Regions from separate parts of the Paenibacillus sp. VMFN-D1 genome, predicted to be linked through region 1. Evidence: a T-box and tRNA genes for the amino acid it is inferred to sense, from the RefSeq annotation. Region 1 holds a T-box; the other holds one or more tRNA genes.

Evidence for each region. A T-box is a leader RNA that pairs with one kind of tRNA and senses whether it is charged. The one in region 1 lies ahead of argS (arginine--tRNA ligase), so its partner is inferred to be a tRNA-Arg.
Region 2: it encodes a tRNA-Arg, which carries the amino acid that the T-box ahead of argS (arginine--tRNA ligase) is inferred to sense. The anticodon was not compared.

The regions. Positions count from the first base shown of each region.
Region 1 covers NZ_QRDU01000001.1:2,739,215-2,747,167, reverse strand. Annotated here, with positions in the region: gene C7820_RS12565 (four-helix bundle copper-binding protein) at 1-192, shown strand, start outside; gene C7820_RS12560 (OPT family oligopeptide transporter) at 360-2,273, shown strand; gene C7820_RS12555 (PqqD family protein) at 2,278-2,676, shown strand; T-box leader at 2,760-3,010, shown strand; gene argS (arginine--tRNA ligase) at 3,071-4,771, shown strand; gene C7820_RS12545 (ABC transporter ATP-binding protein) at 4,801-5,754, shown strand; gene C7820_RS12540 (hypothetical protein) at 5,751-6,461, shown strand; gene C7820_RS12535 (hypothetical protein) at 6,624-7,106, shown strand; gene C7820_RS12530 (protease complex subunit PrcB family protein) at 7,195-7,953, shown strand, end outside.
Region 2 covers NZ_QRDU01000003.1:605,923-613,875, reverse strand. Annotated here, with positions in the region: gene C7820_RS23675 (MFS transporter) at 1-1,383, opposite strand, end outside; gene nrdF (class 1b ribonucleoside-diphosphate reductase subunit beta) at 1,653-2,609, opposite strand; gene nrdE (class 1b ribonucleoside-diphosphate reductase subunit alpha) at 2,688-4,772, opposite strand; gene nrdI (class Ib ribonucleoside-diphosphate reductase assembly flavoprotein NrdI) at 4,759-5,118, opposite strand; gene clpP (ATP-dependent Clp endopeptidase proteolytic subunit ClpP) at 5,546-6,142, opposite strand; tRNA gene C7820_RS23650 (tRNA-Arg) at 6,351-6,425, opposite strand; gene C7820_RS23645 (sugar-binding transcriptional regulator) at 6,666-7,703, shown strand; gene gap (type I glyceraldehyde-3-phosphate dehydrogenase) at 7,783-7,953, shown strand, end outside.

The DNA of each region.
Region 1 (7,953 bases):
ATTTGCGATTTGGCGGCGCAGTCGATGCTTCGCCACAGCCCGTTTGTGACGCAGATCTGCGAGCTGTGTATCACGGCCTGCGAAGCGTGCGCCGAAGAATGCAGCAAGCACGAGCACGATCACTGCCAGGCCTGCGCCGAGGCCTGCCGCCGCTGCGCCGAAGCCTGCCGGCAAATGCTCGTCGCGGCCTGACCGATCATTATACAGCATTGAACGACTGCCTGATTGCCGGGGGATGACCCGGCGGTCAGGCTTTTTTCGTTTCAGGGTTACACCTCCGTCTATGCGATTGTTTTTCCATGGATCCGGGTAACATATGAATGGTTACTACAACCTGTATCGGCAGAAGGGAGAACAACATGGACAAGCAAAGCACCAAGGAATCTTCAAGCTTTATCCCCTACATACCTGCATCCAGAACACTGCCGGAACTTACGGTGCTGGCCGTCATTCTGGGCATCATCCTGGCGGTTGTTTTCGCAGCTGCCAACGCCTACCTGGGACTTAAAATCGGACTGACGGTCAGCGCATCCATTCCAGCCGCCGTCATATCGCTCGGTGTCCTGCGAGGATTGTTTAAGAGAAAATCGATTTTGGAAAACAATATCGTGCAAACGATGACGACAGCGGGCGAGGCGGTGGCAGCCGGGGCGATCTTTACTCTGCCCGCCCTGTATATGTGGAATCAAGTCCCGGGCATCGGAACCGTCAGCTTCATCGTGCTCGTCGGGGGATTTTTGGGCGTCGCGATGATGATCCCGCTGCGCCGGCTGCTGATCGTCAATGAGCATCAGACGCTGCCTTACCCGGAAGGCACCGCCTGCGCCGAAGTACTCATATCGGGAGAAACCGGCGGCAAGAGCGCAAAAATGGTGCTGTACGGATTTATCGCCGGCGGGCTGGTGAAAGCGCTGGGTGATGGCTTCAAGTGGTTCAAGACCGAGATCGAGACCGGCATTTCCCGGTTTAAAAACGCGGTCATCGGCATGGATACATACCCTGCGCTGCTTGGCGTTGGCTACATTATCGGTCCGGCGATTTCGGGGCAGATGCTTGCCGGCGGGATCATGGCCTGGCTCGTGATGATTCCGATGATCGGCTTTTTCGGCGGAGGCGCACAAGCTGTGCTGTCACCGGCCGAAGCGCCGATTTCGCAGCTGGACGCCTGGGGCATCTGGGAGGGTTACATCCGCTACATTGGCGCGGGCGCAGTGGCGGCAGGGGGATTGATCACGCTGGTCAAAACCCTGCCCATGCTGTTCAGTTCGCTGGCGGCAACTTTGTCCGGCTTGAGCAAACGAGACGGGCAGAAGGTGACGCTTGTCCGCACCCAGTTTGATATTCCCGGCTTTTGGGTGACGATCATGATTGCGCTTCTCGTCATTATCATCGCGTTTGCCCCGCTGACCGACGTGGGGATCATTGGCGCGATCGCCATCGCCATTTTCGGCTTTTTGTTCGTAACGGTCGCTTCCCGGATTGTTGGCCTGGTGGGGAGCTCCTCTTCACCCGTGTCCGGCATGACGATTGCGACGCTGCTCATCGTAACGTTTATTTTTAAGATGACCGGGTTATCAGGTATGGGCGGAATGATCGCCGCACTGACGGTTGGAGCGATCGTCTGCGTTGCGTTGGCTGTGGCCGGGGACATTTCCCAGGATTTGAAAACAGGTTACCTCGTGGGCGGGACGCCTTGGAAGCAGCAGGTGGCCATGATGATCGGGGTACTCGTATCCGGTCTGGTGATCGGCTTCATTCTGTCCGTGCTGAACGAAAGCTACGGACTCGGATCCGAGCAGCTCCCTGCGCCGAAGGCCGTATTGATGCGGCTGATCGTGGAGGGGATCATGTCGAACAATTTGCCGTGGGAGCTGATTTTTATCGGTGCGGCTTCGGCGGTTGTGTTCGAGTTCCTGGGTCTCAACTCGCTGACCGTAGCGGTCGGCATCTACCTGCCGATTCATGTCAGCACCCCGATCATGGTCGGCGGTATCGTTCGCTGGTTTGTGGAATGGCGATCGCGGAAGGACGCCGGATTGCTCAAAGCCAGGGTGGAAACGGGGACGCTGCTGGCTTCGGGCCTGATCGCCGGCGAATCGCTGATCGGGGTGATCATTGCGATCCTGATCTGGCTCGGCGTTCCGATTCCGGGAGAAGTTCTGGTCTCCAGCAATGTGCTTCCGCTGGTCGTTTTCCTGCTTGTCGTCTTGATGCTGGCCTGGATCTCTCTCCGGCAAAAGAAAGAGTCCGTCGTGACGAAGCGGGAGGTGTAGCAACATGCTGGGCTACCGGAAAAAGCGGAAGGACGCCGCGGGAATACCGATCAACTTGCTGGACTTGGTTCCGGTGCTGCATTCGAAGGTGAAGTGGGAGAAGACCGAAGGGATCGTGACGTTGTCCGTGCCGCGGGAGGGATGGTTGGCCCGCCAGTCGGTCAAATGGCTGAAGCAGCCGGCGGTCGTCCAGATCCGGCTGGATGCGCTGGGCAGTGAAGTGGCCGCCTGCTGCGACGGTTCCCACTCGATGGCGGATATCGCAGGCAAGCTCCATGCCCGGTTCGGCGAGCAGGCGGAGCCGCTGCTGCCAAGGCTGGCCAGGTTTATCGAGCTGCTGGAAATGAACGATTTGGCCGTATGCCGTCCCGGCGATTCCTGCCAACGGGCACAGGATGCATAAGAGGTAACATGAACAGGCAATCCTGCGGCAGGAAATTGGGGTGTTGCATTCTTTGCTGTCCCCCGTGTATACTATTGGAAAATTGAACGTCATGGAACGGGAGAGTAGTGAAGCGTAAGAGCATCAAGCGAGCCGGGGATGGTGGAAGCCGGTATGCCGCGCCTTCATGAAGCGCACCCGGGAGACGGCCTTTTGAACGATAACCGCAAGATGGGTGCGGAGTAGAGAGGTCCGGTTAGCCGCCGTTACAGGCTTCAAGGGAAACGGATGCCGTGCTGGCGCATGGGCCGTTTACTTAGAGTGGTACCGCGGGAATTCGGCTCTCGTCTCTATATTAGAGACGGGGGCTTTTTTAATTTCTGATAGTCGTTACGATATGGAAAGGATGATTGTTATGTTACAGGAATGGATCGCGTCGGCGCTCGAGCCGCACGTGCCGTGGACGAAGCAGCAAATCGAGGACCTGCTGGAAATCCCGCCGCAGCCGCAGATGGGGGATGTCGCTTTCCCATGCTTTACGCTGGCCAAAACGTTTAAAAAATCGCCTGCGGACATCGCCAAAGAGCTGGCTGCCCAATTTGACGGGCGAAACGGAATACAGGCGGAGGCCGCCGGCCCTTATGTCAACTTCAGGCTGGACCGGAAGCGTTATGAACAGCAAATCATGGACGAGTTGACGTCATCGCATCATAGACCGAACCTGGGAAAAGGAGAAAAAGTGCTCATCGACATGTCCTCGCCGAACATCGCGAAGCCGATGGGCATCGGGCATCTGCGCTCCACGATGATCGGTGCTGCCCTGTACAACATGTACAAATTGGCAGGGTACGACGTCGCCAGCATCAACCATCTGGGAGACTGGGGCACGCAGTTCGGCAAGCAAATCGCCGCTTACAAACGCTGGGGGAACGATGAAGCCATTGCGGCCAATCCGATCAAGGAATCGCTGAAGCTCTACGTTCGGTTTCATGAGGAAGCACCCCATGATGAGACGCTGGAGCCGGAGGCCAGGGACTGGTTCCGGAAGCTGGAATCCGGGGATGAGGAAGCTTACCGGCTGTGGAAATATTTCGTGGACGTCAGCTTGGAGGAGTTTCAGCGGATGTACGACCGCCTTGGCGTCAGCTTCGACTATACGCTCGGGGAAAGCTTTTACAACGACAAGATGGGTGCCGTCGTGGATCAGCTGCGCGACCAGCATCTGCTCGAAGAGAGCGAGGGCGCGCTGGTCGTGCGCCTGGATGAGGAGGGGATGCCGCCTTGCCTGATCATCAAAACGGACGGAACGACCATCTACCCGACGCGTGACCTGGCAACCGCCCTTTACCGGCACGATGTCTTGAAAGGCGACAAGCTGCTGTATGTCGTGGGCGGCGAGCAGAGGCTGCACTTTCAGCAGGTGTTTGCCGTGCTGCGCCGGATGGGGGCAGACTGGGTGGATCAATGCGAGCATGTGCCGTTTGGCCTGATGCGCTTTGAAGGAAAGAAAATGTCAACCCGCCGCGGCAAGATCGTCTATCTTGAGGAAGTGCTGGATGAGGCGGTTGCCCGGGCATTGCAAATCATCGAAGAGAAAAACAGCAGCCTCGAGCATAAGGAGGAGGTCGCGGAGGCGGTCGGCATCGGGGCGATTATTTTCGGGGACTTGAAAAACAACCGCCAGAACGAAGTGGATTTTTCCCTGGAGGAAGCGCTGAATTTCGACGGGGAGACAGGGCCGTATCTTCAGTACACGTATGCGCGTACCCAAAGCGTGCTGTCCAAAGGACGCACGGCCGGGGAACCGGAGAGTGGAACGGCCGGGCCTGCCCAAGCGGTTAACGGCCAGCTCGGAGATTCCGGATGGGAGCTGCTGAAGCTGCTGACCCGCTTCCCGGACCAGCTGAAGCGCGGGATTCAGAACAACGAGCCGTCGGTGATGGCGCGGTATGCGCTGGATGTAGCTCAAGCGTTCAACCATTTTTACAACAAGGAACGGATTGTCACCGAGGACAGCAGCCTGAGGGAAGCGAGACTGAAGCTGACGGAGCTGACGGGCTCTTCATTAGCGAGAACGATGCATCTGCTCGGATTAAAAACGCCGCAGCGGATGTGACGCCATTTGTTGAACGGGGGGAGAGTTGGTTGGCTGTACAGGAGCAAGAAAGCGGCCGGCGGAACACGCCGGCGGAGATCATCCTCCGGCTGGAGGATGTCAGCAAACGCTACGACCGCCGGGCAGTGATTGAGCATATGACGCTCGAAATCGCCAAAGGGGAGTGTACGGCGCTGGTCGGGAAAAACGGCTCGGGCAAAAGCACGCTGCTGCGCTTGCTGGCCGGATTATCCCGTCCTACCGAGGGAAGACGGCGGATGGAGGGCGTCCGAAGACCCACGATTGGACTTGTCGCCGAGAAGTTTCCGGCGCTGCCGTTTACGCCGGGCGAGTATTTGATGAGCATGGGCATTACGCGAGGGATGGACAAGCGGACCGTCCAGTCGGAAATATCCGAATGGCTCAAGAGACTGGGGATGGATTCGTACAGGGATGTTCGAATGTGCCATTTTTCGAAAGGCATGCTGCAGAAGATCAATCTGGTTCAGGCGGTGATGGGGAAACCAAGGCTTCTGCTGCTGGATGAGCCTTTGTCCGGGATCGACACCCCCTCGCAGAAAGAGGTGGTCCGCCTGCTGATGGACATCAAGGGGATGGGGACCGCGATGGTCATGTCCGTCCATGAGCCGGAGCTGATCAACCAAATGGCCGATCGTATCGTACTGCTTGAGAACGGAAAGATCGTTAAGGAGGAGCGCGGGTTCCGCATAGAAACGGTCCGGTATGCGACTATTGTTTTTCATGGAGATCCGATACGCGTCCGCCAGTCTTTAGAGGGGATCGGCGATAGGGAAGTGGCTTGGGTAAAAGAGGGGGCGGAATCCGAGATTCATGTAAGAACGGACTTGAGCGATCATGTGCTGCAGCGGATCCTTAACGGTGGCGGTCATATCGTATCCGTTTCGCAGCACGAACCGTCCGAAGTGGATCTAGGCGAGCTGCTCAAGACTGCGGCGGCTGCCTTAGAAGGAGGAACGCTATGATTCGTCTCGCTTCTTTTTTACTTGCCAGCTACATCCGGTCTTACCGATACTTTGCTCCTGTGGGGAGCATGCTGATTGCGATGATGCTTTTGTACTCCTACAAGCCGAATCCGGTGATGGACAGCTATGCGGTCACTTCCGCATTTCTGTTTGTTGGCGGGGCATGGTTGTCGTTCAGCTTCCTGAATCATGCGGGCGCCGTATTGGAACAGCTCAGCGTAATTCACGCAGGGAGCATGCGGAAATATGCTGCAAGCCAAATGCTGGCCCTGCTCGCCGTCATCGTCTTTTTAAGCGCATTTTTCCTGCTGTATCCTGTGGTGATGAACATGTTCGCCGAAACGGTCAGCGCACGGCAGTGGCTTATCGCGTCTTCCGGGCATCTGGCATTGGGCATGCTGGGCGCAGGCATCAGCTATTTCCTTCAAGCCGCTTACATCCGCAATATCAGCCGCGCGACGGCGATTTTGCTGATCATCGTCATTTTATCGATTGGGGCGAGGCAGTTTGCGGCCAAGCTGCCCGAAGGGTTATCCTGGATCCGCTGGGCCTTCCCTCCGGTGGCTGAAATGATCGACACCCTGATGCGAAGTGATACCGCTCTTCTTACAGGCGTATGGGGAGTCATCGGGTATACATACCTGTATGCTTTTGCTCTGGCCGCAGCCTATTGGATATTCTCCGCATACCGTGATGCCGGAACATAGGCTGATACATTGGGCTTTTCCCAGAACATTGGAACCGTTGATTTCCTTCTACCCCCGGGTTGTGATTGGGCCGTAAGCACGGTAACATGGAGATAGGTCTGTCCGATCAGGAATTTGTACATAAGAGGTTGAACCTCGGCAGCAGGAGTCAGGAGGAAAAGCATGAAATCAGTCGGTCTACAAGGTATCGAGCAGCAATCGAAGGAACTGTTCGCGTATTTCGGCTTGGCCGTATACTATTCGCAGGCATTGGAGCAGCAGCTGACCAATCTGCTGATGCTGATGAAGCTGTCGAAGGGGGAGGTTCCCTCCGAAGAGGAATTGACCGAGCTGTACCGCCGCAAGCTCAGCAGTTCCCTGGGCCAGCTCGTCAACGAAATCCGGCATCACTTTCCTTTTACGGAAGAAGAGACGCTTCTATTAAAAGAGGTATGGAAGCAGCGGAATTATATCGTTCACGATTATTTCAAGGAACGGATCAAGGAGACGTTCACGCCGGACGGGCGCGCACGGATGATCCGCGAGCTGACCGCTTTTCGGGATCAAGCCCAGGAGCTCGAGCAGAAGCTGCAGGGGTACACGAATGAATTATACGTCAAGCTGGGGCTGGAGAATGATCAGCCGGGAGTTTCCAATAAGCACTGACTCGTCATAAAATAGGCATTCCGGCCTACGGGCATATTGAAACATTTGCGGGAGGTTCCCCGTCTGAGAGGCTGAGGAGGTGATTTGGATGAAAATCACAAAGAAATGGGCTGCGTTCATGGTGGCGGCAGGCTGTCTGGTGTCGGCGTCTTCCGCGTATGCGTTCTCGGATCTGCCGAATAAGCAGCAGGAGGGTATCGCCGAAGCGCTGCAAACGCAAGGGGTCATTCACGGCATTTCCGCGGACCGGTTCGGTCCGGCCGAGCCGTTGACGGCAGCCCAAAGCGTGCAGATGCTGGTGAAAGCGATGAAGCTTCAGCCGGATGCAGGTGCAGCGAACGCCGGGACGCTGGCGGTTCCATCCACAGCCTGGTATGCTCAAGCAGCCGAAACGGCGCTGGATCACGGGATTGTGGCATCGACCATCGGCGGCTGGAACGACAAGGTCACGAAGGAAGAGTTCGCGCAGATGCTCTACAAAGCCGTTACCGCTACCGGCGACTACCCGCTGATCAAAATGTACGTCACGGTCCAGGATGAGAACGACATGGCTTCCGGATCGCGGGAAGCCGTCCAGTTTCTGCTCCTTACCCACATAGCCGAGCTAGATGCGCAGCAGAAGTTCCATCCAAGGGACAACATCACCCGGATGGAGGCGGCGGAGATGGTCTATCACGCCATGAATTTCGTTGCTTCGCATCAGCCGGTAAATCAGCCGGAGAACGATGACCAGGTCGCTGTCAGTGTTGAGAAGGTTAACGACCAGGTGAACCGGATCGTCCTTACCAAAGAGGACATGCCGAATCCGGGGTACGGCCTCAAGATCGACCGGATCGAATTCGTCTCG
Region 2 (7,953 bases), on a different contig from region 1:
CGCCGCAAGATAAATGGCTGTCCGATTGCCCTCAGCTAATGCTTGGCGAAAAGCTTCACCCGACATTTGATGCGTACCCGAGTTGGCGATAGCGATCAATATGGCAAGCCCGATGGCATTGCCGATGTTCAAGGTGGTCGAGGCCATCCCGGACGCGACGCCTTGGTCCTCCGGGGCTACACCGTTTGAAGCCGTGATCCACATGGCGGTCCAAGTGATGCCCTGGCCGATCCCGGAAATTACAAGGCCCGGAACGATCATCAGATAGCTGCTGTCCGTGTACGCACCTAACGGAATCAGTATGGTCCCGATAATTCCGATGATCATGCCGATAAGCAGCGTGCTTCGCGCCTCCAAACGGGACGCCAGCCGCTCGCCGAGCTGGGTGCCCGCGGCAATCGCCAAGGAAGGGATAATGAAGGCAAGCCCGGTTTGCAGAGCGCTGTATCCGTGCACATTTTGAAATAAGGTTGTCAGGAAGTAAGGTAAGGCACCAAACGTCCCCATGTAGATGAATGTAATGACCATGCTGGCAGCTAAGCTGCGGTTACGGAAAAGATGGATCGACATTAGAGGAGCGGTGCTTCGTATTTCGATCAGAGCAAAGATCGACAAGAGGATCAGGGAAAGGGCAGCACATATGATCATTTCCGTGGAAGCCCAGCCCAATTCGGGCCCCTGGACAAGAACATATACCAGGAGAGTAGCGCCTGCGGTTACCGTGGCGGCGCCGGGCACATCGAAATAGCGCTTTTGTTTCCGCCGTTCGTCGCGGGGAATAACGAACAGCGCGGCTAGTGCAACGATTCCTGCTAATGGAACATTCACCAAAAAGACCGCTTCCCAGCCGAATGCATTGGTTAATATCCCGCCCAGGATCGAGCCAATCGTCAGGCCGCTGGCTCCAGCCCCGCCCCATACGGCAAGAGCGCGGTTTCGGCGCGGGCCTTCCTCAAACAATCGGTTGATCAGCGATAACGTAGCGGGAAACAGGAACGCAGCTCCGATACCCTGGATGGCACGGGCTATAATGATGACGAGCGGGTCCCAAGCCAAGCCTCCCAATAGCGAGGAAAGGGCGTAAAGGACCAACGCAAAAATAAACATTCGCTTTTGTCCCAGCATATCGGCAGCACGCCCTCCAAGAAGCAGGAAGCCCCCGCAGAAAACCGTGTAAGCACTGACCACCCATTGCAGGGACTGTTCCGAGAAGCCAAGGCCATGTCCGATCTCAGGCAAAGCGACGAAAACGATATTGATGTCGAGCCCGTAAATCAGCTGTGCTAGAGCAAGCAGTGCCAAACTCCATCCCATGCCCCGCTGCTTGATGGAAGCGATCTCGGATGTAGAGCCGCTTAGCCGAGTTTGTTGATCAGTTGACATTCGTAGTTCACCCCTATAATTCAAATTATTTTGAAATGACTGGATCGGGAACATTATATTTCAAAATAATTTGAAATGTCAACAAGGAATTACGCCGCGAAGGTTATCGGGTATCCATGGAAGGAATTGAAGGGGAGACCAATACGTACGGCAGTACGACAATCCCAGAAAAAATCCCCTCGGAGCAAACGGCAGTGCGCTTTCCTGCACTTGTCTGCTCAAAGGGGATTTTGTTATGGAGTGGAGCTCCTTCTGTTCCTTGCCTGAACTTATACGTCAAACACGAAGTCGTCGTCGGACAGCGGCTCGATGTTGATCGCGCGGACGTAGCCGTTGCCTTTTTTCGAGAAGAAATCATGCTGCTTGGTGTGGGTGCTGATCCCGTTGAAGACGATCGGGTTGATCGGCTCTTCCGGGAAATGCGGCTCGAAACCGAGATTCATCAGTGCTTTGTTGGCGTTATAGCGGACATAGGTTTTCACTTCCTCCTGCAGTCCGATCGGGCTGTACAGGTCATCCGTATATTTCACCTCGTTCTGATACAGCGTCTCAAGCAGCTCGTACAGCTCCCGGCGCAGCTCCTCCTGCTCTTCGAAAGAGAACTCCTGGAACAGCTCCTGGGCCAGCGTGCCGACGTACAGGCCGTGAATGCTCTCGTCGCGGATGATCAGGTCGATGATTTCGCCGCTGCTGGTCATTTTGCCCTGGCCGGCCAGGTAAAGCGGATAGAAGAAGCCGCTGTAGAACAGATAGCTTTCCAGGAAGACGGAAGCGGCCATCGCCTTGTAGAGATCGCGCTTCGTTTGAATGTTCGCGTACCAGGATTCGATGCTCTTCGCTTTGAACTGCAGCTGCTCGTTGTCCTCCACCCAGCGGAAAATGGCGTCGATCTCTTCCGTCGAGGCGAGCGTGGTGAAAATGCTGCTGTACGATTTGGCGTGGATTTGCTCCATCATCGACATGAATCCGAGCACGGCTTTGCGCTGCAGGCCTTCCACATGCTCCAAAATTTTCGGCATGCCGACGCCGCCCTGCAGCGTATCAAGCAGCGTCAGTCCGCCAAGAACATGCTTGTAGGCGGTGCGCTCCTCGTCGGTCATTTTGATCCAGTCCATTTTATCGTCGGACAAAGGGATTTCGTCGTCGGTCCAAAACTGCATAATGTTCTGCTGCCAGAACATGAGCGTAAAATCGTCGTCGGGCCGGTTCCAGTTTACTGCTTTCATCAGACCATTGCTCCTTTTATAGAAGAAGGCGACAGGGGCTGTTCAAGCCCCCGCCGTCGCCTTGCGTAATATTCGAATTTAGACAGCGCAGCTGGTGCACTCTTCGATGGACAATTTTTTCGTCCGGGTGTAGTACAGCGATTTGAGCCCTTTCTGGGCGGCGTAAATATAGAAACGGGACAATTCCCGGGTCGATACGGTGCTGTTGACGTGCAGCACGGTGGAAATGCCTTGGTCCACATGCTGCTGGATTTCCGCGATCATGTCGATCAGGCGGAACTGGTCGATATTGTAGGCCGATTTATAATACCACTGCGTTTCCGCGCTGAGGAACGGCATCGGGTAATATGTCGTCGAGTTGGCGTAGGTACGCGTTTCGATATGCTCGACGATTGGCATGACGCTGGACGTCGCGTTCTGGATATACGAGATGCTCTGCGTCGGCGCGATCGCCAGACGGTAGGCATGGTACAGTCCGTGCTTCTGCACAAGCGCCTTGAGCTGCGCCCAGTCCTCAGGGGACGGGATCTCGATGCCTTCAAACAACTGCTTCACGCGTTCCGATTGCGGCCGGAAGTCCTTTTCGAGATAGCGGTCAAAATAGGTACCCTTCGCGTACTCGGACTTGTCGAAGTCCCGGAACGTTTCGCCGCGATCGCGCGCGATTTCCATGCTTTGCTCCAGCGAGTAGTAGTTCATCATCATGAAAAAGGTGCTCGCAAACTCGCGTGCTTCCGCGCTCTCGTATGCGATTTTGTTTTTGGCCAGGTAACCGTTCAGGTTCATGGCTCCAAGGCCGACGGAGTGCAGCTCCTTGTTGGCAAGGCTCACGCCCGGCGCGTTCTCCACGCGGGAGTGATCGCTGACGACCGTAAGGGCCTCGATGCCGACACGGACCGATTCCTTGATTTTTCCCTGCTCCATCACGTTCACGATGTTCAGCGAGGCCAGATTGCAGCTGATGTCCCGGCGGATCACATCGTCGACACCGTAGTCGTTAATTTCCGAAGTCTCCTGCAGCTGGAAAATTTCCGTGCACAGGTTGGACATTTTGATCTGGCCGACATCCTTCAGCGCGTGCACCTTGTTGGCGTTCGATTTGTTCACGATGTACGGATAACCGGACTCGAGCTGGATCGAAGCGATTTTCGTCAGCATGTCACGGGCGCTCATGACGGTTTTCTTCGTCACCTGGTCATTGGCGAGCAGCTCGTCGTACATTTCGTCCATATCGAGGTCGTCCAGATGCTTGCCGTAGGCTTTGTATACCGAGTAGGGGCCAAAGACCACAAGCGGCTTGTTCTGGGCGGCGAGCTCGTAAAATTTGTTCGGGACAATCAGCCCGATCGACAGCGTCTTGATGCGCAGCTTCTCGTCGGCGTTGATTTTCTTCGAATCGAGGAACTCGATGACATCCCAGCCGAAAATGTTATAGTATCCGGCACCCGAGCCTTTGCGCTGGCCCATTTGGTCGGCATAGGAGAACGCGTCCTCCATCAGCTTCAGCACCGGCATGATGCCTTTGGCCGCTCCGGCCACACCTTTGATCGGTTCGCCGCGCCCACGCAGCTTGGACAAATTGACGGCTACGCCGCCGCCGATTTTGGACAGCTGCATGCAGGTCCCGAGCACGTAGTTGATCGAATTGAGCGAATCGTCCATTTCCAGCAGGAAGCAGGAGACCAGCTCGCCGCGGCGGCTTTTGCCGGCATTGAGGAAGGTCGGGGTCGCAGGCTGCAGCCGCTGCTCGATCATCGCTTCGGCGATACGGAGCGCTTTACCGATATTTCCTTCGCCCAAGTACAGCGCCACGATGGCGACGCGGTCCGGGTATTGCTCCAGGTACTGCTTCTTGTCGTTGGTTCTCATCGCATAGTCCTTGTAGAACTTCGAGATCGCCATGTAGGACTGGAATTGGAAGTCGCTGCTCGCCGTCAGGTTGAACACGGACTCGACTTCGTCGTAGGTGTAATGCTCAAACACGTTCTCATAGTAGTCGTTGCTAATAAGGTAATCCAGCTTCTCGCGCAGGGAGCCGAATTTCATTGTATCGCGCTCCACTTCCTCCATAAAGGCGGCAACCGCCTCCCGGTCTTTTTCCAATTGAAAGTAACCGTCCGATCCGCGCTGCATAATTTCGTTGTTGAGTTCAATATGCTTCAATGCTCCGCACCCTCTCTTTGAAAATCTCCGTATCCCGCATCGTTCCCGAAAGCTCAAACTTGGTGATGACCGGCACATCGTACATCTCCGATATCGTATCCGCGCTTTTGGCGAAACGAGGCCCCCAGTTCCGGTTGCCGCTGGCCGACACGCCGCGAAGCATGCGGTTGTTCTTCGACAGGAAGTTGGACACTTTCTCGGGCACCTGCCCAAAACCCGTTGTATACGTTACGAGCACATAAGGCTCATTCACCTGCTCCTGCTCTTCGATCGGAATGGCTCTCATGTTCAGCTTGTTGATAAAGCGTCTGACATTGCCGGTCTTGGAATCATAGACGATCAGCATGATCCTTCACTCCTGAATAATGTTCTCTGCCGTGGTCACGGGCGTAAAAAAAACGTCTATTTGACGTCATTGAAGATAACCACACCACATATCGTGGTCGTTGTTCTTGTGATCACAGAATGGTTCAGCTTCGCTGAAAATGAAATCCCTTCATCCTAGAACTACAACGAATAGACTGGGATAGAGGGAAAAATATGTTATATATACTATGCCGATGGAAATCAATATGTAGATGATATTTGGCATGTATCAAGAATAATACATCAATATATTGATGTGGTCAAGCCTATGAGAATCATGTTCATGGGCGGCTTGCAGCCTGCTTGACGCCTTGAAAAACAAAAAAACAGGGAGCCCCCCGGCGATCCGTAAGCGGATCGATTCGGGGAGATTCCCTGTTTTTCTTCGGTTCCAAAGCCGCTAATATTTACACGCCTTGGATTGGAGTGCTTTCCAGAACTTTATCGATCAGTCCGTATTCCTGCGCTTCAGCTGCGCTCATGAAGTAGTCACGGTCGGTGTCTTTCTCGATGCGCTCCAGCGGCTGTCCGGTACGTTCGGACAGGATGCGGTTCAAGGTGTCGCGCATTTTCAGAATGCGGCGGGCGCGGATTTCGATATCCGTAGCTTGACCTTGCGCACCCCCGAGCGGCTGGTGGATCATGATCTCACTGTTTGGGAGGCCGAAGCGTTTGCCCTTGGCGCCGGCGTTCAGCAGGAACGCGCCCATGGAAGCGGCCAAGCCTACGCAGATTGTAGATACGTCCGGTTTGATGAACTGCATGGTATCGAAAATCGCCATACCGGCCGTAATGGATCCGCCGGGGCTGTTAATGTACAAATGGATGTCTTTCTCCGGATCTTCGGCTGCGAGGAACAGCAGCTGGGCGATGATAGAATTGGCGACCACGTCATTGACTTCGGTGCCCAGGAAAATGATGCGGTCTTTCAGCAAACGGGAATAGATGTCGTAAGCCCGTTCACCGCGGTTGCTTTGTTCGACGACCATAGGAATATAACTCACGTGGAAAACCTCCCTTAATTGGCTCAAAATAGGTCATTCTATACATACTGTTACCGTATTAACCACATGATAAACAATTTCAAACAAAAAGTCAAAGAAAGTCAAACTCGAGGTAAAAAAAATAGCCATCTGATTGGCTGTGGTACGTTTGGTTAAAAACATAACGTAGAACGGTTGTCGTTCTGCGTTCTCTTCTATTGAAGAAAAATGGCGCGCCCGCGAGGAATTGAACCTCGATCTCAGGCTTCGGAGGCCTACGTCATATCCATTGGACCACGGGCGCAAAATTCAATAGCAAGAGTTATTATATGATAGCTTGCCTCAAAATGCAAGGGTTATGTTATTAAATTTTTTGAATCAGGAAAATGCTGTATAGGAGGAAAGGCTGATGTGAATTATAGTCAGTGGACTACTTGCAACCAGCGCCATTATTGAGTAGAATAGTGGTGGGACTTAAAACGTTGACCCGGGACATTTTGGGGCCAGGGGAGAGAGGGAAGCGAAGTTGCAGGAGTGGAAAGAAATGCGGGATATATTAGAGATACAAAAGCAGCTTCTGCCTGATCTCGTGGACGTTCTCAAGACCAGATATACCATTCTTCATCAGATCATGCTGTCGGAGCTGATCGGCCGGAGAACGCTCGCTGCATCCCTGCATATGACCGAGCGGGTGCTGCGGGCCGAGACGGATCTTCTCAAGTCCCAGGGCCTGATTGAGATCGAGAGCTCTGGGATGAGGGTCAGTGAGGCGGGAAGCAAGCTGCTCGAACAGATGGAACCGATGGTGAAAGTGCTGTTCGGCCTCAATGATCTTGGCGAGAAGATCCGCCAGACGTACGGCTTGCGCAAAGTCGTGGTCGTGCCCGGGGATTGCGAATCGTCGCCGCTCACGAAGCGTGACTTGGGACGCGCGGGTGCCAAAGCGCTGCTTGGCGTCATGAACCAAGGGGACACCGTAGCGGTGACTGGAGGCTCAACGCTCGCCGAAGTGGCGGAGCAGTTGACGCCGCAGGCGGCCGTACCGATGAAGAACAGCTGGTTCGTGCCAGCTAGGGGCGGACTTGGCGAAAGCGTGGAGTTTCAGGCGAATACGATCGCATCCACAATGGCCAAGCGCGTCGGCGCGCAGTACCGGCTGCTGCATGTGCCGGACCTCCTGAGCGATGAAGCGTATCAGTCGCTGGTGCAGGACCGCAACATCCAGGAGATCGTGCAGGCGATTAGGCACTGCCGCATCATCATGCACGGCATCGGGGACGCGATGGAGATGACCCGCCGCAGAAGGCTGGATCCCGCCGCCGTGGAGGAGATCCGGTCGGAAGGAGCCGTAGCCGAATCCTTTGGCTACTATTTCAATGAACAAGGCGTTGTCGTTCATAAAATGATGACTTTGGGGCTGCGGCTGGAGGACATTATGCGGACCGAGACCGTCATAGGCATTGCGGGCGGCCGAAGCAAGGCCAAAGCGATCCATGCGGTGCTCAAATTTGGCCACGAGGACATTCTGGTGGTTGACGAAGCGGCCGCTATCGAGATCTGCCGGGAAATTGGCAGTGAGTAAACAACATTCCTTTTGATGTCATGACAGGTATTTACCTGTTTTGAATAAATAAAATACGAACTTTTGGGAGGACTATTCAATGAGTGTAAAAGTAGGCATTAACGGTTTTGGACGTATCGGACGACTCGCTTTCCGCCGTATTCAAAATGTGGAAGGCATCGAAGTTGTAGCCATCAACGACCTTACTGACGCTAAGATGTTGGCCCATCTGCTCAAATATGATACAACGCAAGGCACTTTCAACGGAGAC